DNA from 3 places in the Peribacillus sp. B65 genome. Region 2 is predicted to be linked to each of the others. Evidence: riboswitches for the same ligand, from Rfam matches in the RefSeq annotation. Region 2 holds a riboswitch; each other region holds the start of a gene.
What was found. Region 2 has a riboswitch for thiamine pyrophosphate ahead of tenA (thiaminase II). Riboswitches for the same ligand answer to the same signal wherever they lie in the genome.

Region 1 (10,310 bases), 3.2 Mb from region 2:
AGTCTTTGTATCTATATTTTAGAAAAGACCATACTCCAGGCATGGGTCGGGTGGAATTCAGTACCTGAAGGTCAGTCAGGGAAAGGAGTTAAGGAGCAATTCTGTACAGGTCCTCTTGGTATGTCAACATTGGAATATCTGATCTAATATCTGGAATTTATCGGCATTAAGTTTGATTTAATAAGGGTCTGGAAGGCTTAAAGTGTCAATGAAACGGTTAATCAGGTAGAAAAAACTACATGAATGCCTTGTATTTGATAGGTTATTTTAACCATTTTAGATAATATATTATTTCTTTACATTATATTTGCTGTAAGTTCACAATCCCCTTCTAAAATGATGGTAATAGTAGGAGGGAGAGAGGGAAAATGAAAACGAATATAAAGAAATTCAGTTTTTGTATGATGAGTGCGGCTTTTATATTGCAGGCTACTTCCATCGGGACCCTAGCTGCAAATGGAAATCATACCAATTCATCTATTTATGAGAAGAAAATCGTGAATATTGCACATCGGGGAGCTTCTGGTTATGCACCTGAACATACCATTCCAGCTTATCAAATGGGAGAACAAATGAAAGGCGACTACATAGAAATCGATCTTCAAATGACCAAGGATGGTAGATTGATAGCAATGCATGATGAAAAGGTGGATCGTACAACGAATGGTACTGGTCTGGTGAAGGATTTAACGCTGACAGAAATCAAGAAACTGGATGCCGGTACATGGTTCAATGAAAAATATCCGCAATTGGCAAAAGAGGTATATGAAGGGTTAACGGTTCCCACTCTTGAAGAAGTCTTTAAGAAGTTCGGAAAGCAGGCCAATTACTATATAGAAACAAAGTCTCCTGAAGTATATCCGGGAATGGAAGAAGAACTTCTGCAGGTTCTGGAAGAATATAAAATGGTGGATTCAAAAGGCCGAACCAAGAATGTATTAATTCAATCGTTCAGTAAAGAAAGCCTTATGAAGGTTCATGACATGAATCCAAAGTTACCGCTTGTGCAACTTTTTTCTTATAAAAACCCAGCAACCATTTCCGATGAAGAATTGGAGTCCATTAAGGAATATGCAATTGGCGTTGGGCCGAACTTCAATAAGGTGGACGGACAATATGTGAAGATGGTTCGCGACCATGACCTCCAATTCCATCCATATACAGTAAATGAAAGAGCGGATATGAAAAAGGCTCTTGAATGGGGTGCAACGGGGCTGTTTACGAATTATCCCGATGTATTCAACGAGGTACTAAGTGAGTATAAGCACAATAATAAGGTTCCTAAATAAATGGTTTCATAGGTGAGTCCCGGTTTCCGGGGCTTTTTTTGTATCCTAGTGCAGCATGATGAAGAGATTCTTGGGAAATTAGATGTTCATAGGCTTAGTAGCCTTTTTTGACGGGTATATCAAATGTATAAAGAATATTTTAGGAGGTTGAATATGAAGGCTGTAACTTTTCAAGGAGCAAAAGATATACAGGTAAAACAAGTTGAAGATCCGAAACTTCAGCAAAAGGATGATATCATCGTCCGAGTGACTTCAACGGCTATTTGCGGGTCCGACCTCCATATATATCAGGGTGCTTTGCCGACGCATAAAGATTATGTCATTGGCCATGAACCGATGGGCATCGTCGAAGAAGTGGGACCGGAAGTAACAAAGGTGAAAAAAGGGGACAGGGTTGTCCTGCCTTTCAACATTTCTTGTGGGCACTGTTATTATTGTGAACATGATATGGAGAGTCAATGTGATAATTCCAACCCCAATGAAGCGGTGGATACAGGCGGGTACTTTGGTTTTACGGAACGATATGGGAACTATCCAGGCGGGCAGGCAGAATATTTAAGGGTCCCATATGGAAACTTCATGCCGTTTGTCATCCCAGAGTCATGTGAACTTGAAGATGAAGCGCTTTTGTTCATGTCCGATGTGCTGCCAACCGCATATTGGAGTGTAGAGAACGCTGGCGTCAAGAAAGATGATACGGTAGTGGTATTGGGCTGTGGGCCGATTGGGTTGATGGCTCAGAAGTTCGCTTGGATGAAAGGAGCAAAAAGGGTCATTGCCATCGACAATCTTCCTTATAGACTCAATAAGGCTAAACAAATGAATAAGGTTGAAGCGTATAACTTCGATGAATATAACGATATGGGCAGCTACATTAAGGAAATCACTTCTGGCGGGGCAGATGTGGTCATAGATTGTGTAGGAATGGACGGCAAGAAATCAACGATAGAAGCGATTGAGCAAAAGCTGAAACTTCAGGGTGGAACGTTAAGTGCGATCGAGATTGCACTTAACGCCGTACGTAAATTCGGCACGATCCAACTGACTGGCGTATACGGATCCAAATATAATATGTTCCCATTAGGCAATTTATTTGAGCGGAACATTAATCTTAAAATGGGACAAGCACCGGTCATTCACTACATGCCCAAGCTTTTTGATAAGATCACGGCTGGAGAGTTCGACCCCACGGAAATCATATCCCATAAAGTCCCTCTAGAAAAAGCGAGTGAGGCTTATCAAATCTTTAACGATCACGAGGATGAATGTATTAAAGTGGTGCTAAAGCCATAATGTGAAGCTTATAAAAAGTCCAATGTCCTGAGCGGCATTGGATTTTTAGTTGAGTTCATAAATAGATCAAAATTAATGGTGTATTATCGATAAACGTATAAATGAGGTATGAAATATGAATGATAATTATGCCCGTGAACTGAGAAAATCAGGATTCGTGGATTTCGTATTAGGGAAATCCTCGAAATATGACGATTGACCCTTCAGTGTTGAAGGAGCGTATGAATTGAAAAAGAGTCGCTATAAAAATAAGATGCAAGTGAACTTGAATAAGGGTTTTTGGTAATGAAATGTACTATTTTTATTATATAATGATAGTGGCAAAAGGAGGACGTACAGATGGTATATAATTCGGCAACAGAACTTTGTGAAGGGTTTGGGTATCCGCCCGTTCATGTTAAATTGACGATAGAGATCGTCGATAAGAGATTGGGACCTGTAAAGGCGGAAGCAGAGATTGCCATCAAGCCTGTTAAGTCAAAGGAATATCTGGAAGTATTGGTGGAGGAATTGGAATCGGATCATATCTTTGCTGATGAAAATGGCAGTATCTATGGCAGCTTCGGCATCGATCAAAGCATCCAGATATATGATGAAGTCCTGACTACCATTCCGTTCGATGAGTTGATCGGAAATGAAAATTGGAAAGAGACAGTTAAGGAATCCATCACTGTAGAGAAGCTGAGGGAACAACTGGGGAAATCTCTCAATGATTATCAATTCAGTGATTTGAGCGGAAAATATAAATTCAGGAAAAGATGTACGATAACAGAACTACAATTCATAGATTAAACGATAAATGGAGAAGGCGAGATGCTTTCTCTTTTTTCGATGCTATCATAATTAAACACTGGATCTTTAAAAACTTTTAAATATATACACAGTGTCAAGGAGAGTTCAAAGGTTTTAATGGTTTTAACATACTTTTTTTTATAGTTTTACATAGGGTAATATATTGATAAGGGCTGTTTACAAGAAAAAGAAACGTATATTTTAAAAGATAAAAAGGAGAAGATATGAAAATTGGTTTGGTACGGCATTTTAAGGTGGCACATGAATTTCCTACTGGGAGATCTGTGACGGCGGATGATATGAAGCAATGGTTTAAGGACTATGATGCAGCGGATATTATTTATGGAACGACTTTATTTGGCGCGGAGGAATGGGAGGAGTGTTATTGCAGTGATATGTCGAGAGCTGTCAAGACAGCGGAACATATCTATCCAGGTCCGGTTCACCGGATGGAGGAGCTGCGGGAAATACCTTCCCCGCCTCTTAAAGGAAGGGTAAAGCTGCCATTCATCCTTTGGGCCATCTGGATTCGTTGCTGCTCGGTGTTAAACAAGCAGACAAGGGCGGAAATTAAGATCGCAGAGCGAAGGATCAATAAAGTATTGGATGAAGTCTTTGCAAAGGGGGAAAGGGATGTTTTGATCGTGAGTCATGCCGCCCTCATGGTATATATGAGGAAAGAGCTGATCCGACGGGGGTTCACCGGTCCCAAATTCAAGATTGCCAGTAATGGAAAGCTGTATGTATTTGAAAGATGATAAGTGGATAAGGGTTTCCCACTAGAAAAGGTAAGTCATTTTCCGAATAGTTATTCTTTTTTTATTGGTTGTGGTTTATTATTGTAATAGTGTAATTTTTACGAATTCAATAATAGGGAAAGAGGGGTGGACATTTTGCTGAAGGCAGTTTTTTTTGATTTAGATGATACATTACTATGGGATCAGAAAAGTGTAAAAGAGGCTTTTGTGGCCACATGTGAAGTGGCCAAGGAGAAATATGATCTGAATGTCGAGGATTTTGAAGAAGCTGTGCGAAAGGAAGCGCGTGAGCTTTATTCTTCTTACGATACATATGCATTCACCCAAATGATCGGAATCAACCCATTTGAGGGGCTATGGGGAAATTTTCAGGATGATCATGATGAATTCAGGAAGATGGCCGGGATTGCACCGGCTTATCGGAAAGAAGCGTGGACGAGAGGGTTATTGGCATTAGGGATCGATGACCCGGATTTTGGACTTGAACTGGCAGAACGTTTCCCTGCGGAGAGACGCAAAAAGCCATTTATCTATGAAGAAACATTCCGTGTTCTGGATGAATTAAAAGGGAAGTATCAGTTGCTATTGCTTACGAACGGATCTCCTGAGCTGCAAAATACCAAACTTGAAATTACGCCTGAACTGGTTCCTTATTTCGACCAAATCGTGATTTCAGGCGCATTTGGAAGAGGTAAACCGGATGCCTCCATTTTTGAGCATGCTTTGGGGATCATGGAGCTTGATAAGGATGAAGTATTGATGGTCGGCGATAATTTAATGACGGATATCCTTGGAGCATCACGGGTAGGCATAAAGTCGGTTTGGATAAATCGCCATGATAAGGAACGGAATGAAGTGATTCCAACCTATGAAATCAAGCATTTAGAGGAGCTTTACCCTATCCTTGAGAGCCTGGGAAATTAATGAACGGCTCTTCTTCAAATAATAAATTTTGGATAGTTGTAATGAAAATATTAGGTCTTTCAAATTATTTACAGAATGCAAAGGGTGAGATATAGTTACCCTGTAATCAATTAAATTATTCAGACTAGGGGTGTCCAATAAAAGTTGGGCTGAGAGAGAAGCGCTTAAGCTTCTTAACCCTCAGGACCTGATCTGGTTCATACCAGCGTGGGGAAGTTAGAATCTACTAAACAATGACATTTCAATTGGTCATTTCTGTAGCCATACTAACGTTAGCCAGGTCTTAAATATGAGATCTGGCTTTTTCGTGCGAAATGGATTGGATTTTGTCCTTTTTAAATGAACTTAAAAAGGAGAAATGAAATCATGATGAGTAATTCAGTAAATGACATGAACGTTTCAATTATGTCCAGTTTTGCCGGGAGTAAAAAAGTGTATGTTGAGGGATCTAGACCCGATATTAGGGTGCCCATGCGTGAAATTAAGCTAAGTCCGACTACAGGTTCATTCGGCGAAGAGGAGAATCCGCCTTTACGAGTATATGACACAAGCGGCTTTTATACGGATTCAGAATATCCCATTGATATTCATAAAGGTCTTGCCCCGATTAGACGCAGCTGGGTTCTGGAAAGGGAAGATGTTGAAGAGTATGAAGGGCGTGAAATAAAGCCCGAAGATAACGGGTATAAAAAAGAGTCACAAACGAAAGCAGAAATTTTTCCGGGATTGAAAAGAAAACCATTGCGTGCAGCGAAAGGGCAAAACGTAACCCAACTCCATTATGCCCGAAAAGGTATCATAACTCCTGAGATGGAATTCATCTCGATCAGGGAAAATGTAGCCCCTGATTTTGTAAGAGATGAGGTAGCTAGCGGGAGGGCGATCATTCCGGCGAATATTAACCATCCTGAAAGTGAGCCCATGATCATTGGACGTAATTTTCATGTGAAAATAAATGCGAATATTGGAAATTCCGCTGTTAGTTCATCGATTGAAGCAGAAGTGGAGAAAATGACTTGGGCTACACGTTGGGGTGCAGACAACATAATGGATCTTTCCACCGGTAAGAATATTCACACGACCCGGGAATGGATTATCAGGAATTCTCCTGTGCCAGTTGGGACGGTTCCGATATATCAAGCATTGGAAAAAGTGAATGGAGTCGCGGAAGATTTAAATTGGGAAGTTTTCCGGGATACATTAATCGAGCAGGCTGAGCAAGGTGTGGATTACTTCACGATACACGCCGGAGTGCTTTTGCGATACATTCCCATGACAGCAAAGCGAGTTACGGGAATCGTTTCCCGGGGGGGCTCCATCATGGCACAATGGTGCTTGGCCCACCACCAAGAAAGTTTTCTCTATACTCACTTTGAAGAGATTTGTGAAATCATGAAGGCGTATGATGTCTCTTTCTCATTAGGTGACGGCCTCCGTCCTGGCTCCATTGCAGATGCAAACGATGAGGCTCAATTCGCTGAATTGGAAACACTTGGGGAACTGACGAAGATTGCTTGGAAGCACGATGTTCAAGTCATGGTGGAGGGACCCGGTCACGTACCGATGCATTTGATTAAAGAAAATATGGATAAGCAGCTGGAAGTCTGTCAAGAAGCACCATTCTATACCCTGGGACCATTGACAACGGATATAGCTCCTGGATACGATCATATCACTTCTGCGATTGGTGCTGCCATGATTGGATGGTTTGGAACGGCCATGCTTTGTTATGTGACACCGAAAGAGCATTTGGGGCTTCCGAATAAAGAGGATGTTCGTGTAGGGGTCATTACTTATAAAATTGCAGCCCACGCAGCTGATCTTGCTAAAGGCCATCCCCAGGCACGAAAACGGGATGATGCCCTTTCGAAGGCTAGATTCGAATTTCGTTGGAGAGATCAATTCAATCTTTCCCTCGATCCTGAAAGGGCAGTTGAATATCACGATGAAACACTACCGGCTGAAGGTGCCAAAACAGCCCATTTCTGTTCAATGTGCGGACCCAAATTCTGCAGTATGAGGATTTCTCAAGACATCCGTGATTTGGCGAAGGAAAAGGGTCTGGGCTTTGAGTCGGTAATCGATGAAGGTCTTAAAGAAAAAGCGAATGAATTTAGGAAAACGGACGGGGAAATCTATTTATGATTCCGATGAGAGGGAGAATTCGATGAATCGGGTAATCCAAATAAAAGTTGAAATGAAACAGTTGGAAACTCAATTGGAACAACTGAAAAGGGAGCTGAACATTTTTCGCGAGAAGTGTAATCATGAATTTGTAAAAACTGATTATAGTCAACAATGCACAAAGTGCCACTTAATCGAAAGTCTGCAATGGTAATGATTCCTTAATCGTCCTTTCATTATCGGAATTAACCCCTTAATCATGTTGGGCATCCAATCACGATGTCAACATGATTAGGGGATATTTGATTATATTTACATGCTTGTTTTATTAATATGAAGAGGAGGAGGGACAGCCAGCCTTTTTCCTTATTCAATCTTAGGAAGTCAGCACCCAATGCAGCTTTATTCGTATGGAATTGTGCGAACATCTGTGCAATATCTTCTCTGATGCATTGACCCATGATTTGGCTGCAAGCAACTAATCCTGCATTAATATCGATTGATACTGAAGCAGAGATTTCAGGATCTTGAAAACGTGCCCCGACTGGAATATCCTCCAAATTAGCTTTAGGCCTTTCAGGTGGTGACGGAGGCAGTCCTACGTTATTTTCTTTTAATAATGATTCAAGTTGGTCATGTTCCTGTTTCCCTTGATTGATCACTTCAACAAGTAATTTATGCTGGCCCTTGTCGCCAGTATGATTAAGCATAGTTTGATGACAGGCAATCAGTCCTTTTGTAGTTGTTAGAAATGCCCATGTTCCAAATACCTCTCCGTAATGCATTGGCTCTTCTTTCGGATTACCGCTTAAAATTCCCATAACCATCCTCCTTGAAATTCACTATTTAACGGATTTAAGTTACCCTGAGTTCATCCAAGTATGCATTGTTGATGTTTGTGAAATGTTAGAGGGCTTTAACGCTTAACCTTTTATTCCTTGTAGCCATTCTTGATAACATTCATCACAGAGCATTTCATTTCTATCCGTGTCAGAAACTTGAAACGTTACCACATGGATTTTTTTTTCTTCCGTAACATCACTACAATAGAAGCATTGATGTGTCATTGGAAATCCTCCCATACATATAAAGTGTCTATAGTTTAAAACGCCACGTTTTTTTTATACAGAAAACATGATGCAGCAGCTTATTGGTCTTCTTGGAAGAGTTTAGATTGAATAATCCAGTTGGGGTTTAACATACTAAACTTGTTCGCATCATTGATAAAACGAGGAGGGAAATACAATGCAAAACCAATATCAACAAGGTCAAGTACACCAGAACATGCAAACGGGTGCCATTCCCCCACAAATGAATCACGGTGGTCACGAAGTATTCGATGTACATGAAGTGTTGTCGGGAACGATTGGTACTTTAAACACGTATACTCTTTTGCGTCAGCATATTCAGGATCAGGAATTACTTGATATTCTGGATCGTCAATATCAGTTCATCCAAGATGAATATAATATTTCACTGGAGTGCTTCCAATCGGGCCAGGATCCTTCTAAACGGACTGAGAGCTACAAAATGAATCAAGGTAACGATTTTATATATGGATTGACACCAACTCAGCCAAAGAAACCTTTGCAATCCGTATCGGAAATTACGGATGAATGCATTTCAGGTTTGATGCTTGGAGCTGTTAAGTCTGCTGCATCCATGAAAGCGATGGCAGCGCTTGAAATAACGAATCCGGTGGTTCGCCGCGTATTTGCAGATTCCGTTCCGAACTGCATTGAAATGGCATATGAGATTTCGATATATCAAAACAAACATCATTACTATCAAGTTCCGCAGCTTGCACAGCAGGATATGCAGCAAATGTTGAATTCATATGCACCAGCACAAGGAAATAACAATAACAACAACATGAGTCATTAAAAGCATTTGTCAACAACAGAAAGAAGGGATAGGACTATTTGTCCTATCCCTTCTTTCTTACTGTTTCATCTGATTTATATCTTGGATGCATTCCTGGACGAGTGTTACAGCCTGACTCATGGCGGCTCCTCCGCCAAATGCTGCGGTCACACCAATGGCTTCAAGAATTTCCTGTTCGGAACAGCCTTGATCAAGACATCCTTTTGTATGGTAGATAATACAGTATTCATCTTGTGAATATAAGCTTATTCCTAATGCGATAAGCTGTTTTTCTTTCTGGGATAATTGACCTTCTTTAAAGCACTCTTCCGTAAACGAATTGAATTTCTCTGCGAGAACAGGCATTTTATGCGTAAAGGCACCGATTCCAGCTTTATAATCACGAAGAGCATTTTCAGTAGAATTGTTAGCTTCAAATTCCATTTTCCATTCAGCTCCATCCTAAATTTTTTTCATCAAAAATTAGTATGAGCTAAATGTTGGACGATTAAACAGAAACATAGGAGTTTAACTAAGTAATAAGTAGCCTTCCTTCCTACAAGGCAAGTGATTCCTTAGGCCGGGTGGCTTTGAACCATTGATAGCAAAGGATGAAAATAAGTGCAACGTCAATGGCATCGCCGGCATAGTACATTAACATTCCTCCATTTTCCGCTTGTTCCTTTGTGACTCCGCTTGGAGGATGGGCAAAAATATACTTAGAAAGGATATCATGGCCGGCCAGTGAAATTGTAAATACGACAGCACGAAACATGAAGCTGAACCTGTGGGGCGTCGGGTCCATATAAATCATAGACGCAGTGAATAGATAGCCCGCCATGAACACGTGAAAATGCACTAATGCATGTAGAAGGGCATTCTGATGCATCGACCCATATAACTCAGTCGTATAAAGAATCCAAAGCCCCCCAATATTAAGCACAGAGGCAGTGATTGGATTGCTTATAATGCGCAGCGGCCAACTTTTCAACACCTTTGAAAGGCGTCTTGCTGATTGTACATCAAGTGTTCGCAGTGCAAGAGTAATAGGTGCGGTAAACACGAGTAGGATGGGTGCAATCATTCCAAGCAGTAAATGACCAACCATATGCGCCGTGAAATCCATATTCGCGCGATTGGCTATGGGACCTATAATTGCAGAGGCTGCACAGATGGTGCCAAGAATCCAAAAGAGCGTACGGTATAAGGGCCATTTTTTATAGCGGCGGTTTGAAATTACGGCAGCTGCGATATAAATCACTATCAC
Region 2 (10,310 bases):
TGATCCGGATATTGATTTACTTGTTTTGGATGAGTTGAACAATGCGTTAGCGATTTCCAAATTCCCGATTGAAGATGTCTTGCCATTGGCTGAAATCATCGATGCAATTCGAAATCGTCCCGCTCATATGCATATAGTCATTACCGGCAGGGATGCAAGGCCAGAGCTTATGGAAATGGCCGATTTGGTTTCAACGATTGAGGCGACCAAGCATTATTATGACGAGGGCATCGGCGCTGTCAAAGGATTAGAGTTTTAAGGGGGTGAGCGTAATGAAGGCACGATCCATCATGATACAAGGGACGTCGTCTGATGTAGGGAAAAGTTTGATTTGTACGGCATTTTGCCGGGTATTTTCCAATAAAGGATTACGTGTCGTCCCATTCAAATCACAAAACATGGCTTTGAATTCTTATGTAACCTTGGATGGCGGTGAAATCGGACGGGCTCAGGGAGTACAGGCGGAAGCAGCACGGATCACGGCAACGACCGATATGAATCCGATATTACTGAAACCGAAGCAGGATATGGTTTCGGAAGTCATCGTGCACGGAAAGCATTTCCTTGATATGAATGCAAAAAGCTATCGGTCCCAATTTGTCCAGGAAGCCATGCCCATCATCCGTAAATCGGTCGAAAAACTTCAAGAAGACTATGACATCATCGTACTCGAAGGGGCAGGAAGTCCGGCTGAAATTAACCTGAAGGACCGGGATATAGCGAATATGCGAATGGCTAAACTCACGGATGCGGCTGTCATTTTGGTGGCCGATATTGATCGTGGTGGAGTATTTGCGTCCATCATCGGCACACTTGCTTTATTGGATCAAGATGAACGAGATAGTGTAAAGGGGATCATCATCAATAAATTTCGTGGCATGCGTGAATTGTTGGACGATGGCATTGAATGGGTGGAAAAGGAAACCGGGATTCCGGTTCTCGGGGTGCTGCCCTATCTTGACGTGAATATTGAAGCGGAAGATTCACTTGCCCTCTCTTCCCTACGTTTTAAAAAACCTAAAAAGGCTGAGTTTCCGATAGATGTAGCCGTCTTGAGATTTCCGCGGATCTCCAACTTTACAGATGTGGATCCTTTTTTTGATGAACCCGGAGTAGGTGTCCGCCTGGTAAGCAGTGTCCATGAGTTAGGTAATCCCGATCTGCTTATTTTGCCTGGTACAAAAAACACGATGGAAGATTTAGAGTGGTTGAATCGTATGGGGTTGGATCGGGCCATCAATGAACTGCGGAAACAAGGAACGATGATATTTGGCATATGCGGCGGTTTTCAAATGCTAGGGACTAAACTTTTCGATCCTGACGCGGTCGAAGGTGACGGTGAGAACGCAGATGGGCTCTCGCTTCTTCCGGTGGAAACCGTATTTCAAGCAGAAAAGAAAACGGTACAAATGGAAGGTGTCCTTTCTGCCGGGATAATGGAAGGTCAAATGAATCTTAACGGTTTCGAAATACATTTAGGCAGAACGACATTGAAGTCGCAAGTAAGGCCCTTTCTTTTATTGAAGGATGGAAGAGAGGATGGAGCCATTTCCAATGACAACAAGGTAATGGGAACATATCTTCATGGGATATTCCATAATCGCCTGTTCACTAGATTACTAGTTAACCAAATTCGACGGAACAAGGGGTTGGAAGAAGTGAAGGAAAACGTCCAAAGCGACTCGGAGCGCAGGGAGGAAGCGTACAATCTCTTGGCATCCCATTTGGAGGAAAACATTGATATGGATACCATCTATCAATGGCTGCAGTTGGAAACTGCAGAAAGTTGAAAAGGTCATTAGGGTAATGTGATCAATGCACTTTTACCTTTAAAAAAGATCATTTTAGAGCGATAATTCCTTTTATTTAGCCATTTTAAGTGACAGAGGCATACAAGATATGTTATGTTGTCTACTCTACATACTTTATACAAAATAAAAGGATGAGGTGTTCATATGAATAAAACAGAATTAGTGAGCAGTGTTGCAGCACAAGCTGAACTGACAAAAGACGACGCAAAAAAAGTAGTGGACGCATTGTTTGAAACAATCACGGCTACACTTGCTAAAGAAGAAAAAATCCAATTAGTTGGTTTTGGTACATTTGAAGTGCGTGACCGCGCTGCCCGTACAGGAAGAAACCCGCAAACTGGCGAAGAAATACAAATTGCAGCTAGTAAAGTTCCCGCTTTTAAAGCAGGTAAGGAATTAAAAGAAGCTGTAAAATAAAAAAGTAAACAAAAAAACCTGGCGATGCGATATTCGCCAGGTTTTTTTGTTTACTGTCATGCGCTTCGAAGAACAGTAAAAGACAGTCATTTTTATTTATTTGTGCCATAATCTAACGGAGGAATTTAGGGAGTTCTCATGATCAACAATGAAAGAAGCCCACTTCATGAAGCAGTGATGGAATGTAACATAAATGAAAAAAAATTATAGTACTTATTAGTAAGGTTTATACTGTGACTATGTTAGGCTAAGTAATAACAAGTTTTAAAACCATAATAAAAGAGGTGAAAGATATGCTGAAGAAAATAATGAAAAAAATCAAACAGCTTTCCCAAGGCAGCAGTGAGCGAAGACATGGTCATTATCGCCGAGGCAGCAGCAGCAGCAGCCGAGGCTACAAAAGGTATCCCATGAGTGGAAGTGACCGATACAAGAGAAAAGGGCGCGGCAGTAGCAGCTAATTCAATTTCTTTGACTTCAATGCAGCCTGCAGGTCCATTGAGATTTCTTTAATATCTGAATAAGGTTCTTGGATGCTTAATAACCTTTTCAGTAAATGCACGGTTTCTTTTTCTAACGAAAGCTCTTCTGTCCAAGGAAGAGTCTTTTTACTTTTGGAGGCGTAAGTCGTATAAAGTGCATATAGAAGTATTTCCCCCAAGTCGTAAAAATCCTGCCTTTTCAGCTGCAACATGGATTCTTTAGTAAAATCGGCCGAATTGATTTTTTTAGACAAACCAAAGTCTATCAAAATGGGCTGATTGTTCTTTAGTAAAATATTTGGTATACGTAAATCTTGATGGGAAATGTCATGGTCATGTAGATAAGATACTAAAACGACCAGCTCATCCAGAAAAAATAGAGACTCTTTCTCATTGAATGTTATATGATTCAAGAAAATATGGTCTTCCAAATTATCTCCTTCTATGAAATCCATCACAAAATAAACATTTCCCTCATGTGAAAATTTCTCGTGAAATTTGGGGATGTTTTTGTGGTTTAACATTCGTAAAATGGAAATTTCATTTTCAAACTGCTTCAGCTCTTTTTTGCTGCGGCGTTTACTTTTCCGGAGTTGCTTGATCACTATATTTTCTTTTTTTTTCAAATCATTGCAAAGATAAATAATACCGTAGCTTCCTGTTCCGATTACAGCTTTTACCTCGTAACGGTAATTCAAAACCACTCCTTTTTTTAAAGGTATATCCACGAAAAATTGGTAGAACTTTCTAAATGTACGCAAAATTGAAACTTTCCTCACCACTTTCATCTATTCAAGTCAAGAACAAAAAAGTCCGTTATTAATTAAGCTGGAAATATGAATGAACATGGATAGTTTAACACTGATTTTTGATAATGCGGTAATGAAAGTCATTTCTTCGGGGAATTCTTTTGATAGTTCACAATTATAAATTTTTCCTGTAATTTCACATTATGAAATTATATGGTTTTTAAAAATATTAAGTTTACTATAATGAATTCATAATAAAAGAGTAGGAGGTGATGAGGTGGATGGGCGCGAGTTGAGAATTTGGGAAATCCCTAACCGGCGTCACAATAGTGAGCTGGTTTGATGGAAAGTTCAAAAGGGGATTACTGTGAATTCTTTTCCTTCGGTTTCCTTGGATCCACCGCTTGCTTTAGTATTCATAAAGAAGCAAAAGCCTGCACTAGCATGAAAGATAAATCTTTTACCATTAATATTTTGTCGGATGAACAGGAAGCCATTGCATGGCAATTTGCGGGCAGCAAATAGGAAACGCTTAAAACCGACTGGGATAACAAGGGAATTTCGCCAAAAATAAATGGAAGTGTTGCCTGGATGGAATGCAAACCATGAGGAGAGTATGATGCTGGTGATCATGTATTGTTCATAGGTGAAATCCAGGAGTTACATTCCGAATATTTGGAAGCGCTTACTTTTTTATCGAGGGAAAATGGGCTCTGCTAAACAGTTTGTAAAAAGTACTTAACAAACCGATGCAAGTAGCCGTCAATGCGGTTAACAAGTAATTTTAATAGTTGAATAAGGAGGGGGGCCGTCATGGGCAGTCCGGATACGGCCTTTAATCCAGTTTATCTTTCAATCTTATATCGGGAATAGGACAAATTGGCGGATCGTTAATTGGAGGGTACTTAGTTGGGAAAATAGGCCATAGAAGAGTACTTTTATCCCTCTGTGCAATGGGTACTGATTGTTTTGTCATATTAGGTTTGACCTCAAATGCAGCATTCTGATCGCTTTTGGAGGTGCCTGTACAGTAGGCACGATGAATTTGGCCAATACGTATATATCCGAGTATTATCCCCGGGAGATAAGGTCCACCGGGATAGTTGGGCCTTGGATTTTGGTAGAATTGGCGCGATTGTTGCCCCGACATTAATAGGATTACTGCTGGCTGCAAACTATTCACCACAAAATGCATTCATGGCCTTCACTGTTCCGAGCATAATGGCTGCCTCGGCGTTATGTGAAAGAGAAGTATGGCAGCTATGATATACTACAGATCGAGCAAAATATTAAAACTAAAAGCAACATCGAATGTATAATATTGTTTTTTAGAGAATAAAAGAATTCACGAGTAAAGTAGCTAAACTCACGAGTAAAGCCGCAAAAATCCCAAGAAAAATCAATTTCACGAGTAAGTAGCTGAATTCACGAGTAAAACAGTAGAATTCACGAGGAAATTACGTAATGAAACCCATTGATTAAAGTGCCGTTAAACTGCCGGGTAACTGGTGTATATGCAAGATTGAAAGGTTAGTAACCCTAAATCATTAAGTTGAAAACTTTTTCTAATACGTTTGACAATTGGATTTATCGTGTTAATATAAAGGCAAATGAAATTTAATATACAATTTGTACCACTAGGGGTGCTTTATAGGTGAAAGTTGATTTTTACCGCAGAAGCTGAGATTAAAGTATGACTTTAAGACCCTTAGAACCTGATCTGGTTTATACCAGCGTAGGGAAGTGGGGTCTGGAACAATACGTTTCTGTATTATTTCAAGTACAACCACTTTCTTTACGTTTAAGAAAGTGGTTTTTTGTTTGCAAAAAAAGGGGTGATAAAAGTTTTTTTCCGTAACATTCATTCAAAAAATATAATTTGGAGGTAATGGTCATGAAGTTTTCAGAGGAAATTCGTCAGGAAGTGGATCACATTTGGGAAGCTAGCTTTAATCACCCGTTTGTTGCAGGAATAGGAGATGGCACATTGCCATTGGAGTGTTTCCGTTTCTATGTTATGCAAGATTCCTATTATTTATCTCATTTTGCTAGGGTTCAAGCTTTAGGAGCAGTTAAAGCTACTGATTTACATACAACAAGCAGGCTTGCCGGCCATGCACAAGGAACATATGAAGCGGAGTTGAAGCTTCATGAGAATTTTTCTGAGAGATTAGGGATCACAAAAGAAGAACGGGATAATTTCAAACCAGCCCCGACCGCTTATGCTTATACTTCCCATATGTATCGTGCGGCTTATTCGGGACATTTAGGAGATGTTATTGCAGCTATCTTGCCGTGTTACTGGCTTTATTATGAAATAGGTGAAAAGCTGCAAGGGTGCATGCCGGAGGAGCCGATTTATCAAGAATGGATAGCGGCTTACGGAGGGGAGTGGTTCCGCACTTTGGTGGAAGAACAAATTGCGAGGCTTGATGAGATTGCTGAAAAAGTGACAGACGAAGATAAGGAAAGAATGAAAGAGCATTTTATCCTCAGCAGCCAATATGAATACTCATTTTGGGAAATGGCTTATCGTTTAGAGACATGGCCTGTGCATAAGGAAACACTAGAAGTATAAAGGGGAATGAAACAATGAAAAAAGGTTTGAAATTAACGGACATATTGGTCACGATCGTGATTGCGGTAGCATTTGGAATCGTTTATATCCTTTGGGGTTCGATTTATTATTCCGTTAAACCGTTAGGATTACATCTGGATCAACTTATTTATGGAATGTGGTTTATAGCTGGCCCCGTCGCCTTTTTAATTTTACGGAAACCGGGTGTGGCACTTTTAGCGGAGATAGCTGCAGCTTCCGGGGAGTTCTTCCTTGGTTCACCATGGGGGCTGACCGTACTGTTATATGGGGTGGTACAAGGTTTGTTCGCGGAACTGGTGTTCATGGCTTTCAAATATAAAAAATTCAATATGCCGGTGGCCGTTTTAGCTGCGATAGCTTCCTGCCTGGCATCAGTTATTATGGATTTTGCATACGGGGAAATAGGTGCGCTTTCAACTTGGAATCTATCGTTATTCATGATAGCGAGGTTTGTGGGTTCCATATTCTTTGCAGGTGTGACCGCTTATTATCTAGTTAAAGTCCTGGAAGCAACAGGAGTAACAAATCTTGTGCGTCCGGTTTCAAATAAAGATTATGCAGAACTGGATCAAAAGTAGAGGTTGAGGGCCATGGAACCAATCGTTTCTGTTGAAAAGTTAAGAATGAAATATCCCGGTGATGAATCTTTGATATTCAAGGACCTATCATTAACGTTTGATCAAGGAGAAAAAGTGCTATTGTTGGGGCCATCAGGTTGTGGTAAGTCGACCCTTTTACAAGTGTTAAGCGGATTGATTCCGAATTCCATCGAAGTACCGATGAAAGCGGAAAAATTGAAATGCCCTTCTTCGTGGGGGTATGTTTTTCAAGATCCTGATAGTCAGTTTTGCATGCCATTTGCCGATGAGGAAATTGCCTTCGTCCTTGAGAATCTTTCCGTCCCTAAAGAAGAAATGAAAGAGAAGATTCAAAATCATTTCCTTAAAGTAGGTTTGAACTTGGGCCATACAAGTATTGAAACATTATCAGGCGGGATGAAACAGCGTCTGGCAATCGCTTCAGTATTGGCCCTTGAACCAGAAGTGATATTTTTAGATGAGCCAACCGCCATGCTTGATCCGGAAGGAACGAAAGAAATCTGGGAATTGCTGAAGGAAGTCGGACGAGACAAAACGGTTATTATCGTCGAGCATAAAATTGACCATGTTTTAGAATTCATCGAACGAATCGTGCTTTTTAACGATGATGGTCAAATCATAGCTGATGGTCCAAGAGACACCATTCTTTCACTATATAAAAATGAAATGAAGGAATCTGGAATTTGGTTTCCAGGTGTTTGGGGTGAATATATACAGAATTATGCACCGATTCGGGAACACCCATTTACAGATGATTCACCTCTTATGAATGTGCAAGGCTTTAGCGGTTTTCGGAATAAAGAGGAAAAAATCAAGGTTGACGAGCTGAAGGTCCATTCAGGTGAATGGATTGTAATCAGGGGTGAAAATGGCGCGGGGAAGAGTACACTTTTGCATGCACTGATGCAGTTCATAAAAACGAATGGTAAGTATGAATTATTGGGAACACCGATTAAAAAGGTGAAAAATCCAACGGATCATATGACGTTTGTCTTTCAAAATCCTGAGTTTCAGTTCGTTGCAAATACTGTATACGAAGAGATTGCTTATTCATTGCGAATTGATAAAAGGCCGCAACAAGAAATAGATGAGAGAGTCCGCTCATTGCTTAAAGTGTTCCGCCTGGAGGCACATCGGGATAAACACCCGTTTCAATTATCAATGGGTCAAAAGCGTCGCTTAAGCGTAGCCGCCTCAATCGTAATAGACAAAAAAATCATTCTCCTGGATGAGCCAACCTTTGGCCAAGATTCGAAAAATACCTTTGCATTACTGGAATGGTTTGAGGAATATCGAAGGCGTGGAATAACAGTGATCATGGTAACTCATGATGATCATATTTCAAAAAACTTTGCAACCAGGATCTGGACGGTTAAGGATGGAAACGTAATAAGTGATGAAAACATTGTGCAATCAGGATTTGTGGAGACCAAAGTTAAAAGGAGTGTCATGTAGATGAATGATTCAAATGCAGAAACATGGCTATATAGAATTAATCCAAGCCTTAAACTTGGTGTACTGATTGTGTTATGCATCGTGGCGTTATTCATTCATGACCTGAATTATATGTTGAATATCACCATTGGCGTATTACTTTTATTTTTGTTTTTTACCGGGCATTCGATAAAACGCATCTTACTTTTGTCGATTCCCTTTTGTTTCATTTTTATATCCACCTCTTCTGCAATGATATTATTCGGGCAAGGTGAGACGCTTTGGTTTGAGTGGGGCCTTATATCGATTACTGAAGAAAGTTTCATGAGGGGATTACTGGTAGGCTTTCGAGCTTTGTTCTTTGCGGTTCTTGGCTTAACTTTTTCCTTAACTACGAGGCCAGTGAACTTGTTTTATTCGTTAATGCAGCAAGTTAAGCTTAAACCGAAATATGCCTATAGTTTCATGGCGGCATTAAGGCTGATTCCCATCATGATGGAGGAGTTCCAAACGATACGAAACGCGATGAAGGTACGCGGCTTCGAAAGGGGAAAAGGGATAAAAGCGTTATATTTTAAAATGAAAGCCTATTCCATCCCGTTGTTATCCGGAAGCATAAGACGTGCTCACCGAATCGCGGTTGCGATGGAAGCAAAGCGATTTACAGACACACGAGAACGAACATTCTATTATGAGTTTGGGTTTTCAAAAAAGGACCATGGTTTCATTTTGTATTTTATCATCCTGTTGTTGGCCGGCTTTTATCTGTCGATTCAATTCCCGTTAGTTTCTATTTGATTTTATGAGATTGTAACTTTACTTGTTAGGAGTCCTTAGTATGAATGCACATGAATTGCATATTATTTCTACTGGGAAACAGCCAATTGAAAAGTTTGTGGAAATCGCTTCAAACATTCAGGAACATGTTGATTTCTTTTATCTAAGGGAAAAGCATATGAGTGCATCGGAACTTTATCGAGCAGTGACCCTGCTACATGATAATAAGATCCCGCTTTCTAAGATCATCATTAATGATCGGGTGGATGTAGCTTGGGTACACAAAGTATTTGGTGTGCAATTGGCTTTTCATAGTTTAGATGCGGGAGTTGTAAAAGGAGCTTTTCCAGGGATGAATGTTGGCTGTTCGATCCATTCCATGGATGAAGCGAATGCCGCATTCAGCAAAGGGGCCGATTACGCGATATATGGACATGTTTTTGAAACGGATTCAAAAATCGGCCTTCCTCCTAGGGGAGTTGAGGAGCTTCATGCAATCTCAAGAAATGTCAATCTTCCGATAATTGCGATAGGCGGAATAACACCTTTCAATTGCCAAATCGTGCTGGATGCAGGGGCACGTGGAATTGCGGTCATGTCAGGGGTTCTTGAAGCTGAAAATCCGATTGAAGCCGTTAAAGAATATTCGAAGTCTTTGGGAAAGGAGACATAAGATGAATTCCATATATGATGCAATCATTGTTGGGGGAGGAGTAATAGGTGGATCCATTGCTTTTCAATTAGCCAAACGAGGTAAAAAGGTCCTTTTATTGGAAAAAGATAGACTTGCCAGCAAAGCATCCAGTGCTGCAGCCGGGATGTTAGGGGCACAAGCCGAGTTGGATGCTGATAACCCGCTTTTTACATTGGCAAGCCGAAGCAGGGGGATGTTTCCTGCACTGGCGGAAGAATTAAAAGATATAAGTGGAATAGACATCGAATTAGTGAACAAGGGCATGTTCAAGGTGGCGCTAACGAATGATCAGGTAGCCGAGTTGAAGAACATGATTAGAGGCCAGCAAGATGCGGGACTTGAGGCTGAATGGCTATCGACTGCCGAAATAAGGAAAACGGAACCGCTTCTTTCGGATGAGATTAAAGGAGCCATGTTCATTCCTAAGGATGGACAAGTTTCAGCCACTAGGCTGTCGCTCGCTTTTACTGAATCTGCCGCTGCCCTTGGTGTAGATATAAAGGAATTTGTTCATGTCTCCGACTTAGTTACTGAAAACGGAAGTGTAACGGGAGTGGTGACGAACATAGGTGCATTTTCATGTGAAAATGTCATCGTGGCAGGTGGGGCTTGGAGTGCTTTCCTCCTTGAAAAATCAGGGATGAAACTAGACAGTTATCCTGTAAAGGGAGAGTGCTTTTCCGTCCTGACCGAACGTCCATTGCTTGAAAAAACGGTCTTCTCGCATGGCTGCTATCTTGTGCCCAAA
Region 3 (10,310 bases), 940 kb from region 2:
AAGAATAAAACATTCGATTGAGAAATCGGTGAGTTGAATGGAACAAGTGCCACTTCCCCAAGATAGTGAGAACCTTCATCTGTTTCAACCAATTGCTTTAGGATTTCTTCCCCTTCTTCGGCTTTTACTTCAATGATCCGTCCTTCCTTAAAGGTCACGGAAAAATTATTGATGATGTTGCCGCCGTAACTAAGTGGTTTCGTACTGGAAACCGTACCGTTAACGCCTGTTTTCAATGGAACTGTAAACACTTCTTCGGTTGGCATATTAGCCATGAATTCATGACCCTGTACGTTGACGCTTCCTGCCCCGACCCAAAGATGTTTGTCGGGTAACTCGATTGTCAAGTCGGTTCCTGGAGCCGTGTAATGCAATTTTTGGTAATGCTTGTCATTTAAATAATCAACCTTTTCATGCAGGGTATCATCGTGTTTTTTCCAGGCATCTACAGGATCCTTCACATCAACACGAACTGCTTTGAAAATGGCTTCCCATAGCAGATCAACGCGTTTACCTTCTGCTTCTTCTGGAAATACTTTATCAGCCCAAGCCTTTGAAGGGACGGCAACTATGGACCAGCTCACTTTATCGGATTGCATATACTGACGCCACTTCTTAAGTGCCGTCCCTGATGCTTTTTGGAAGTTGGCAATCCTTTCAGGCTTTACACCTTTTAATAAGTCAGGGCTGGAGGAGATGACGGATAGATAGGCAGCTCCGTTTTCTGCAAGTTCGATCGTTTCTTCTGCGCGCCACTTTGGATATTCGTGGAACACCTCATCCGGAGCCAGTTCATATTTTGTGCGTGAAACAATATCATCATTCCAATTAACGATGACATTGCGCGCACCGTTCTCATATGCCTTTTTTACAATGAGACGCACAAGGTCAGCGCCCTCTAATGTTGTATTTACGACCAGGGTTTGATCTTGTTGGATGTTTACGCCGACTTTTACGGCAAGTTCTGCATATTTTTCTAAATTCGCTTGAAAATCACTCATCATTTTAAATCTCCTTTTCCATTTTCTACATTTATAATTGTACTTATTGTGATATAAAAAAGAAACTTTTTACTCCTATGTGAAAATTTACAGTATACAAAGGAGTTCATTTGCAATATAAGTTCGCTCAGGCTCCAGCAGCTATTTTGCATTTTATCAAAACTAAAGAAGGAAAGACTATTGAAAAGGTTTGAATAGTTGAATAATTCAAGGATTCTATACAGTGAATCATTGGACTGAAAGAAAGAGGGCCTCTTTGAGACCCTCTTTCTTAATAGTCAAAAAATCACTTGCCCAAATTAATCCAGACGCTTTTCACTTCAGAATAGTTGTCCAGTGCATAAGAACCCATTTCACGTCCGATTCCGGATTGTTTGTAGCCGCCGAACGGGGAAGCTGCGTCGAACGCGTTATAACAGTTCACCCATACTGTACCGGCACGAAGTTTTCCTGCAACATAATGGGCATTGGCTATATCGCTTGTCCATAAGCCGGCAGCCAATCCATATTCACTGGCATTTGCACGGTTAATGACATCATCTAAATCCTCGAATGGCATTGCCGCTATGACAGGTCCGAAAATCTCTTCTTTGGCAATCGTCATATCCTCTTCAACACCAGCGAATATAGTAGGAGAAACAAAGTAGCCTTGTTCACCCGGTTTATTTCCGCCGACAAGAACTTCCGCACCCTCGTTTTTCCCTTTTTCTATATAACCCATTACCCGATTTTGCTGCTCCTCTGAAACAAGCGGTCCAATTTGTGTACTTGGATCCAGACCTATCCCTTGTTTGATGTTTTTTGCATGGCTGGCCATATCGGCAACAACATTATCATAATGTTTCTTTTGAATATAAACCCTTGAACCGGCACAGCATACCTGACCTTGGTTAAACATGACCCCATTCAAAGCTCCAGGGATGGCTTTCGAGAAATCAGCATCAGGCAGGATGATGTTTGGCGATTTCCCTCCAAGTTCCAATGTTACCCGTTTCAATGAATATGAAGCGGATCGCATGATCAATTTTCCAACTTCGGTCGAACCGGTAAATGCAATTTTATTTACTTGCGGATGGTCGACAAGTGCTTGTCCGGCGGTTTCACCAAAACCGGGAACGATATTGACGACACCATCAGGGAAACCGGCTTCATCTATTAATTCAGCCAGGTAAAGAGCGGAAAGCGGTGTTTGCTCAGCAGGCTTTAATATGACTGTACAACCTGTAGCGAGTGCCGCTCCCAGTTTCCACATCGCCATAAGAAGCGGAAAATTCCATGGGATGATTTGGCCGACAACACCAACAGCCTCGTGTTTTGTGTAGTTAAAATAATTTCCGCTTACCGGAATGGTCTGCCCGACAATCTTGGTGGACCAGCCAGCAAAATATCTCATATGTTCTATCGCTAAAGGAATGTCGGCATTGGTCGTTTCATTGATTGGTTTCCCATTATCCAACGTTTCCAATTGAGCTAGTTCAGTTTTATTTTCTTCCATTAAATCGGCTAGTTTATACATAAGCCTACTGCGTGCAGCCGCGCTCATCCTTGACCAAGGACCTTCATCGAATGCTTTGCGTGCAGCTTTGACGGCTAAGTCGATATCTTCTTTATCAGCTTCATAAACATCGGCAAGTTTTTGTCCTGTAGCAGGATTAGGAGTGGAGAAGGTTTTTTTTGAAGCACTTTCTACAAACTGGCCATTAATATAGAGCTTTTTTGGTCCTGTTAAAAATTTTTGCAGCTTTCCACTTACTTCTAACGTTAGATTTGTCATTAATTACCCTCCTGAATAAAATGGTTATCTTGGGCAAAACATGATGACTTATTGTTAACGCTATGATCTATGCCAATTTTTATGATAAATGAAAAAAAGGGAATATTCAATCTATAACATTCGACAGAATATCCAAGGTTTCTTCATCATTTTAAAAATGAAGTATTTTTTTGTCATGACATGTGTATTTACTATAGCAAAAATGAAAGTTAATAGTTAAAATGAATAAGGATAAAATAACAAGAAGGTCTAAAGTTCTTCAGGAGGAATATATGGGAAATGATGCGAAAATGATATCGCAGCGTAAGTTACTTGGTGTTGCGGGTCTTGGATGGATGTTCGATGCACTTGATGTCGGTATGCTTTCTTTCATTATAGTAGCTTTAAGACAGGACTGGAACCTAACCAGTGAGCAGGTTGGCTGGATTGGGAGCATAAACTCCATAGGAATGGCTGTTGGAGCCATATTCTTTGGTGCGATGGCCGACAGGGTCGGACGGAAGAATGTCTTTATCATTACTTTATTATTGTTTTCAATCGCAAGTGGCCTGTCTGCAGCAGTCAGTACACTCAGCTTGTTCTTGATATTGCGATTTTTGATTGGAATGGGACTTGGAGGGGAACTTCCGGTTGCCTCGACATTGGTCTCTGAAAGTGTTGAAGCGAGTAAAAGGGGAAGGGTCGTCGTCCTTCTTGAAAGTTTTTGGGCGGTTGGCTGGATTTTGGCAGCTCTCATATCCTATTTCATCATACCGGCTTATGGTTGGCGGGTTGCATTGTTATTGAGCGCCGTACCCGCTTTATATGCGCTGTATCTGCGCTTGAAACTGCCGGATTCACCGAAGTATACGGAACTTGAAAAAAAGCAGAGACCATCTGTATTAAGCAATATGAAAAGTGTCTGGAAAAAGGAATACTCCCGTCAGACCCTTGTGTTGTGGGTTCTATGGTTTTGCGTGGTCTTTTCTTATTATGGGATGTTTTTATGGCTGCCAAGTGTGATGGTCCTAAAAGGGTTCAGCATGATCCAAAGCTTTGAATATGTATTGATCATGACGCTTGCACAGCTTCCGGGCTATTTTTCAGCTGCATGGCTGATAGAGAAGTTTGGACGTAAATTCGTTTTGATCACATACTTAATTGGAACGGCAGTCAGTGCTTTTTTCTTTGGGTCTGCAGAGGGGCTGGCACTGCTGATAGTTTCCGGAATGTTCCTATCTTTCTTCAACCTAGGGGCATGGGGTGCGCTTTATGCGTATACTCCTGAGCAGTATCCCACAGCAGTTCGTGGTACAGGTGCTGGTTTAGCCGCAGGGATCGGCAGGATCGGCGGTGTCCTGGGACCGTTGCTTGTAGGGTATTTAGTTGCTGCCGGCACCCCGATTTCATCGATTTTCACCATTTTCACAATTGCTATTTTAGTGGGGGCAGTTGCCGTAGCTTTTGGGAAGGAAACAAAGAATACCGTTTTGACATAAACAAAAGGATGGGGACTGTATTCAGTCCCCATCCTTTTGTTATTTAAAGTCCTTTATGATTTTTAAAAGGGATTCGGAGGCAGTCTTAGGACTTTCTGCATTCATGATGGCTGATACGACTGCGGTACCTGAAAGCCCGCTAGCAGAAAGGGAGGAAATGTTATCGGCCGTGATACCCCCGATGGCTACGGCGGGAATTGATACGCTGCGGCAAATTTCCTCCAGATCCCCAATTGCCATTAAGGTTGCATCTTGTTTGGTCTTTGTAGGGAAAACGGAACCGACTCCGATATAATCTGCTCCATTTCGTTCGGCTTCTAGAGCCTCTTCAAGATTGGAAACAGATACACCGACAATCATATCTTCAGGAACCATTTTTTTGACGGCAGGCAGTGGAAGGTCATCTTGCCCAATATGAATTCCATCCGCTGCAACAGCAAGTGCTATATCCACCCGGTCATTGATGATAAGGGGAATGGACAGCTCGTTCAATAACTGTTTTAATGCAGAAGCTTTATTATAAAAGGAGAGAGAGGAATTATTTTTTTCTCTAAGCTGTACGATCGAGACTCCTCCTGAAACCGATTCTGCAATGATTTTGGTCAATTCTTCTATTGCCAGGGACTCTTCCGTAACTAAATACAGGCTTAAATCAATTTGGGACTTCTTCATTTATTTTCACCTCATGCATCCAGATTTCCTTATCCATTCTTGATATTGCATCGATTAATCGCACACGAAACGTTCCTGTTCCTTCATCCTCTTGAAGGTTTTTGGCAGCTAGTTCCCCTGAAATGCTCATGGTTGAGATACCGGCAATCGCCGCAGAATAGAAATCATCGGTGACTCCGGAAAAAGTGCCGATAAGAGCAGTGGACATACAACCGGTACCTGTAACATTAGTTAATAGCAGGTTCCCGTTATCGATGATGGACGTACGTTTTCCATCGCTGACCGCATCCTTCGCTCCGCTGACCACGACGATGCAATTCAATTTATTTGCGGCTCGAGCAGCCAGCTCTGCATTGCTGACCGCAAGCTCCTCCGAATCCACCCCGCGGGTAACGGTATCCCCACCCATCAATGAAAGGATCTCACTTGCATTGCCGCGAATGATTTGGAAAGTAACCTTACTTAGGAGCTCTTTCACTTGCTCTGATCGATAGGCGGTGGCACCAACTCCCACCGGGTCCAAAATGACCGGGATATCCAGGTCATTTGCCGTCTTACCGGCAATCTCCATTGCTTCCAAGGCTTTATCATCGATCGTACCGAAATTCAGGACCAATGCATCCGCTAATTTGACCATATCCGCCACTTCTCTTGGGCTCGATGTCATCACTGGTGAACCACCGATGGCAAGGGTGGCATTTGCACAGTCGTTGACCGTAACAAAGTTGGTGATTTGGTGGACGAGTGGTTTTCTTTCTTTTACCTTCACGAATAAATCGGCTGCGGAAACCTTCATATTAAGTCACTCCGTTCTTTTTTTTGAATATGAATGAAAATGATGGACAGGACCATGACCTTTACCGATTGAAAAACTATTGCGTATCGCTTCAGAAATATAAGTCTTGGCCTGTTCGATCGACTCTTGCAAGGGCAGTCCATTTGCCAGGTTTGATGTTATGGCGGATGATAGGGTACAGCCCGTACCATGAGTGTTTTTTGTATGTATGCGCTCTCCCTTGATCCAGTGGAAGTCAGTCCCATCATAATAAAGATCATTTGGATTTCCCGCTGCATGGCCCCCTTTAAGTAAAACGGCTTTGGGACCCATTTCTTGTATTGAAATGCATGCCTTGTAGAAATCTTGTTTCGTCCGAATCGACAAGCCAGTAAGCACTTCCGCTTCCGGTACATTTGGTGTTACAAGTGTTGCAAATGGAAGTAAGTCCATTTTTAAGGCGGAGACAGCCTTTTCGTCGAGCAAATGGTGGCCGCTTTTGGAAATCATGACAGGGTCAAGGATAACGATGGCAGGCATGAAGGTTTTAAGGGACGCAGCGACTGTTTCCACGATTTCTTTTGATCCAAGCATGCCTATTTTTACTGCATCGACAGGAATATCTTCAAATATAGCTGCAATTTGGTCCGATATGATAGCTGTTTCAATTGGCTGTACTGAACGGACTTCCATTGTATTTTGTGCGGTTACGGCTGTTATGGCAGACATTCCAAAGACCCCATGTGCAGAAAATGTTTTTAAATCCGCTTGTATTCCAGCACCGCCTCCTGAATCAGAGCCGGCGATGGTTAATGCTGTTTTCATAAAAAAACCCCTTCATATAATTATTTTTTAAAAGTATTTTAAGTAATATGAAAGCTAGAATCGCACCTGCGAATGAACTGAGCATAAAAGCCGGTAAAAAACCAAAAAGAGCAGCTTTTTCTCCTAATAGGAGGATGGCAAGTGGATAACAGGCCATGGAACCGAGAATGCCGGTCCCGATCACTTCACCTAAACAAGCGAATTTTAAGCTTTGTGTTTTTCGATAAAGGATGGCAGCCAAAAGTGCACCGATCATGCTCCCGGGAAAGGCGAATATTGAACCGGTACCAGACATGTTTCTAATGATGGAAACTAGGAAAGCTTGTGTCACAGCATAAGCAGGCCCCAATAGAACGGCCGTGAGGACATTTGCCAGATGCTGAATAGGAAAGACCTTTGCAAATCCTGCAGGGATGAAAATAAATGAACTGGTCAGCGTCGTTATAGCCGTTATCATGGCAGTCAACGTCAGTTTCTTGATAGGATTCATCATCATGTCTGCGACCTACAGCGGCCAATCCTGCTCATTTTGAACCATATCCCAGAATAAATATTCATACCGGGAAGTAACCAAAAAGTGCTTTTCTAATCTAAGAAGTTCCTTTTCTGGCATGCCTTCCGTCAATTCTTCCAACAATGCGATCAGCCACTTGTGTGCTTCCCCGAATTCAGGTGATGAATAGGACCTTATCCAATCTGCGTAGCGATTGTTTTCCAATGCTGCTCCATTTTGTTCTTTTAATAGCAAACCGATTTCATAGTAATCCCAAGCGCATGGCAGGAGACAGGCGATCAAGTCTGCCAATGTCCCATGCTGAGCTGCATTTAGCATGTAACCTGTATAGGCTAGAGTGGTGGGAGTAGGTTCTGTTTCTTCCAATTCCTTGGAACTGATCCCGAATTCGGAAGCATACTGCCGATGGATATCCATTTCCACTTGAAGGGTTTCATTTAAAATACTCGCAAACTTTGCCATGGTTTCGATGTTATGGGCTTTGATGACACCTAAAGCAAAGAGCTTGGAATAATCCATGAGATAGATATAGTCCTGCTTCATGTAATAGGCAAATTTCTTTTCAGGAAGCGTACCATTTCCAATTGCTTGGACAAAGGGATGTGAATGATTCCTTTTCCAAATCTCTTTTGCCCGTGCATGAAGTCTATCACTGAATGTTTCTGTTTTAATATTCTCCATTGTTCATCCTCCTTTAGAATGGTTCCCCTAGATAATGAAAAACCCCGTTCCTGAATACGGAACGGGGTAGATGGATATAGTCTGTAAATGGACGATATCATCCACTTCCCTCCGCCGGTATGAGCCGGTTCAGGTTCAAAGGGTCCGGAAACTATTTCCATCTCAGTCTTAAAAAAGACTCCCCTAGTGGTGTGAATTGTATGTAATTACTGACATCATATCAGAAAGACAAGAAAATGCAACCCGTATTTGAAGAGGGAGCATGTAATGTCCAGGAAAAAAGGGAGAACCAGGTAATTGACTTTTGATAATTATTAGGGTAGAATCATTTCTACATCATTTATATATCGAATTCTTATCCAGAGAGGTGGAGGGACTTGGCCCAAAGAAACCTCGGCAGCGGACCCATTTTGGGAACTGTGCTAAATCCAACAAGCATATGCTTGGAAGATAAGAAGAGCCGTACGGACACAGTCAGCCTCTTCTTGAATTAGAAGGGGCTTTTATTTTTGGGAAATAACGTTTAGTGACATAATAGAAAAGGTATATATAATTTGGTGAAAATCAAACAAGTTGATAAAGTTAGCTAACTAGAAGCAGGCTCTAGGATGACTAGGAAAGGAGCCATTTACATGGCAGAATTATTTAAGAGGATTGAACAGAGGAAGGCAAAGCTCATTGAAGAGCTATTGGCCAATGGAGTATACAAAACCTCTGATGAAAGGCACCTTTATGATGCCCCATTAAAAGTGCTTGAAGATGAATATAAGATTGTTATAAATAGACCTAATAACGAGTCACCTTCTGAATGGATGACATAGTAAGCGATGGACTATATTTTGGGCTCTTGGATAAGGGATATGATGTAAGCATTCACAGTATACACTAGTGGATGCTTTTTTGCGTTTAATAGAAAATGACATAAAATATACATAATTAAAGAATAAAGTAGGTGTTTTGTCACATTTTACCTATAAAATAACACATTTTATTTCTGAAAAATAGTTGATTTTAACTAGTAGTTTAATTATGATGAAAGTGTAAAAAAATTGAATAAATGGGAGGTGTCATATAATGCCTTGCCGTAAAGTAACTATAGAAAGGGTAGAAGAAAAGAGACAGGAAATGATCAAATTGGCAGCAAGTTACGGCTTAACAAGTCTGCTTACTGTTCAGGCCAGTCAAGAATTGGATACGCTATTAAATGCGTTAGCAAGTAAAAGAGAGTCAGAATATTTTTCCCTCCAAAACGCATATCGGTATTTTTAAATTAGCCAATTCGACCTGTATTAATTTGAAAAAGCTACTGCTCAAGGCAATAGCTCTAAAAAATTATATTAAATATCGACACGTTTACCAAGAATGATCAAATCCCGCTCAATGCCATCCAGCTCGGCAACTTGAGGTAAATGTGCCCATTCTTCAAACCCGAATTTGGAAAAAAGCTTAAGGCTAGGTATATTGTGGGCGAAAATGAAACCCAATATAGTCTTAATACCTAATTTTGGACTCAATTCAATTGCCTTTTGAATCGAAATTTGTCCGATTCCTTTTCCCCGGAAATAATCATCAATATAAATGCTGATTTCGGCAGTGGAATTATATGCCGGTCGGCCATAGAAGGATTGAAAGCTCATCCATCCAGCAGTTTTCCCTTCTATAGTAATGATATATAGCGGTCTACTTTCTGAATGATGTTCCTCAAACCATTTAACCCTCGATTGGACGGATACAGGCTCTGTATCTGCCGTGACCATTCTTGAAGCAATTGTCGAATTATATATTTCAACAATTCTGGGTAAATCAGATAGTTCTGCCTCTCTAAACTCTATGTGCTCTTCCATGATGTAATCTCCTAACTATCATTTATTCAATCTCCAGAATGAAGGGTAATCCCGTTTTTTTGTTTAAGGGACGGTGAATTGAAACCCAATCCATTGAAAGTTTTTTATTATCATACACTTTTTACTCTTTATCTGACAATTCCTTTTTTATGTTAAGTCTGCAGATTTTTTGGGTATGTAAAGGATTAAATACTTCTAGTAAAAAGGCAGAGGAGAACCAAATGAAAAAATTGTCAGTTTTTTTGATTATAGTACTGGTTATATGTTTTGTTGCATATGAATTTCAGGCCTCGGAGTCGGAAGATGTGCAAAGGGTGATGGCTTTTGGAGATTCGTTAACCTATGGAAAAGGGGATAAGGATGGAGAAGGATATATAGAAGGCCTGGAGGATGAATTGAATAACCCGGAATCGGAACAAAAAGTGAGTTTTTGGAATTACGGTATAAAAGGCCAGGAAACGGATGGGGTGATGAAACAGCTTGATGATTACCGCATTAAAACGAAACTTGATGAAGCCGATACTTTCATCGTTTATATCGGAACGAATGACTTGATCAATAGTAACGGCGGGGACTTGGAGAAAATAAGTGATCGAAAAATCAATGAGGGTAAACGGGAGTATATCAGCCATCTGAAAAAGATTACGTCAACACTCATAAAGGCAAACGATAAAGCTGATATTTTGGTAGTGGGACTATATAACCCAATTAAAGGAAATCAAAAACTTGAAAAGCATATTCGCGAT

Region 1: linked by a shared signal. The riboswitch ahead of thiC (phosphomethylpyrimidine synthase ThiC) and the one ahead of tenA (thiaminase II) in region 2 are both predicted to bind thiamine pyrophosphate.
Region 3: linked by a shared signal. The riboswitch ahead of tenA (thiaminase II) and the one ahead of tenA (thiaminase II) in region 2 are both predicted to bind thiamine pyrophosphate.

Annotation. Positions count from the first base shown of each region.
Region 1 is NZ_CP195840.1:4,532,585-4,542,894, forward strand. Features, by position in the region: gene ACSR9O_RS22175 (glycerophosphodiester phosphodiesterase) at 369-1,289, shown strand; gene ACSR9O_RS22180 (zinc-dependent alcohol dehydrogenase) at 1,443-2,582, shown strand; gene ACSR9O_RS22185 (hypothetical protein) at 2,922-3,374, shown strand; gene ACSR9O_RS22190 (histidine phosphatase family protein) at 3,599-4,132, shown strand; gene ACSR9O_RS22195 (HAD family hydrolase) at 4,268-5,056, shown strand; TPP riboswitch at 5,173-5,287, shown strand; gene thiC (phosphomethylpyrimidine synthase ThiC) at 5,423-7,201, shown strand; partial or broken gene ACSR9O_RS22205 (DUF3231 family protein) at 7,493-8,001, opposite strand; gene ACSR9O_RS22210 (hypothetical protein) at 8,104-8,247, opposite strand; gene ACSR9O_RS22215 (spore coat protein) at 8,426-9,064, shown strand; gene ACSR9O_RS22220 (carboxymuconolactone decarboxylase family protein) at 9,122-9,487, opposite strand; gene ACSR9O_RS22225 (cytochrome c oxidase assembly protein) at 9,600-10,310, opposite strand, start outside.
Region 2 is NZ_CP195840.1:1,326,203-1,336,512, forward strand. Features, by position in the region: gene ACSR9O_RS06455 (cob(I)yrinic acid a,c-diamide adenosyltransferase) at 1-259, shown strand, start outside; gene ACSR9O_RS06460 (cobyric acid synthase) at 273-1,790, shown strand; gene ACSR9O_RS06465 (HU family DNA-binding protein) at 1,956-2,228, shown strand; gene ACSR9O_RS06470 (protein kinase domain-containing protein) at 2,686-3,414, opposite strand; gene ACSR9O_RS06475 (hypothetical protein) at 3,802-3,984, shown strand; gene ACSR9O_RS06480 (hypothetical protein) at 4,570-4,725, shown strand; TPP riboswitch at 5,089-5,218, shown strand; gene tenA (thiaminase II) at 5,354-6,037, shown strand; gene ACSR9O_RS06490 (ECF transporter S component) at 6,052-6,636, shown strand; gene ACSR9O_RS06495 (ABC transporter ATP-binding protein) at 6,649-8,112, shown strand; gene ACSR9O_RS06500 (energy-coupling factor transporter transmembrane component T family protein) at 8,113-8,889, shown strand; gene tenI (thiazole tautomerase TenI) at 8,930-9,541, shown strand; gene thiO (glycine oxidase ThiO) at 9,543-10,310, shown strand, end outside.
Region 3 is NZ_CP195840.1:386,641-396,950, reverse strand. Features, by position in the region: gene ACSR9O_RS01950 (aminopeptidase) at 1-1,001, opposite strand, end outside; gene ACSR9O_RS01945 (aldehyde dehydrogenase family protein) at 1,288-2,775, opposite strand; gene ACSR9O_RS01940 (MFS transporter) at 3,048-4,253, shown strand; gene thiE (thiamine phosphate synthase) at 4,293-4,925, opposite strand; gene thiM (hydroxyethylthiazole kinase) at 4,906-5,721, opposite strand; gene thiD (bifunctional hydroxymethylpyrimidine kinase/phosphomethylpyrimidine kinase) at 5,728-6,525, opposite strand; gene thiW (energy coupling factor transporter S component ThiW) at 6,494-7,015, opposite strand; gene tenA (thiaminase II) at 7,031-7,720, opposite strand; TPP riboswitch at 7,810-7,915, opposite strand; SAM riboswitch class I at 8,073-8,177, shown strand; gene ACSR9O_RS01910 (Fur-regulated basic protein FbpA) at 8,353-8,541, shown strand; gene ACSR9O_RS01905 (aspartyl-phosphate phosphatase Spo0E family protein) at 8,795-8,989, shown strand; gene ACSR9O_RS01900 (GNAT family N-acetyltransferase) at 9,058-9,564, opposite strand; gene ACSR9O_RS01895 (DUF459 domain-containing protein) at 9,786-10,310, shown strand, end outside.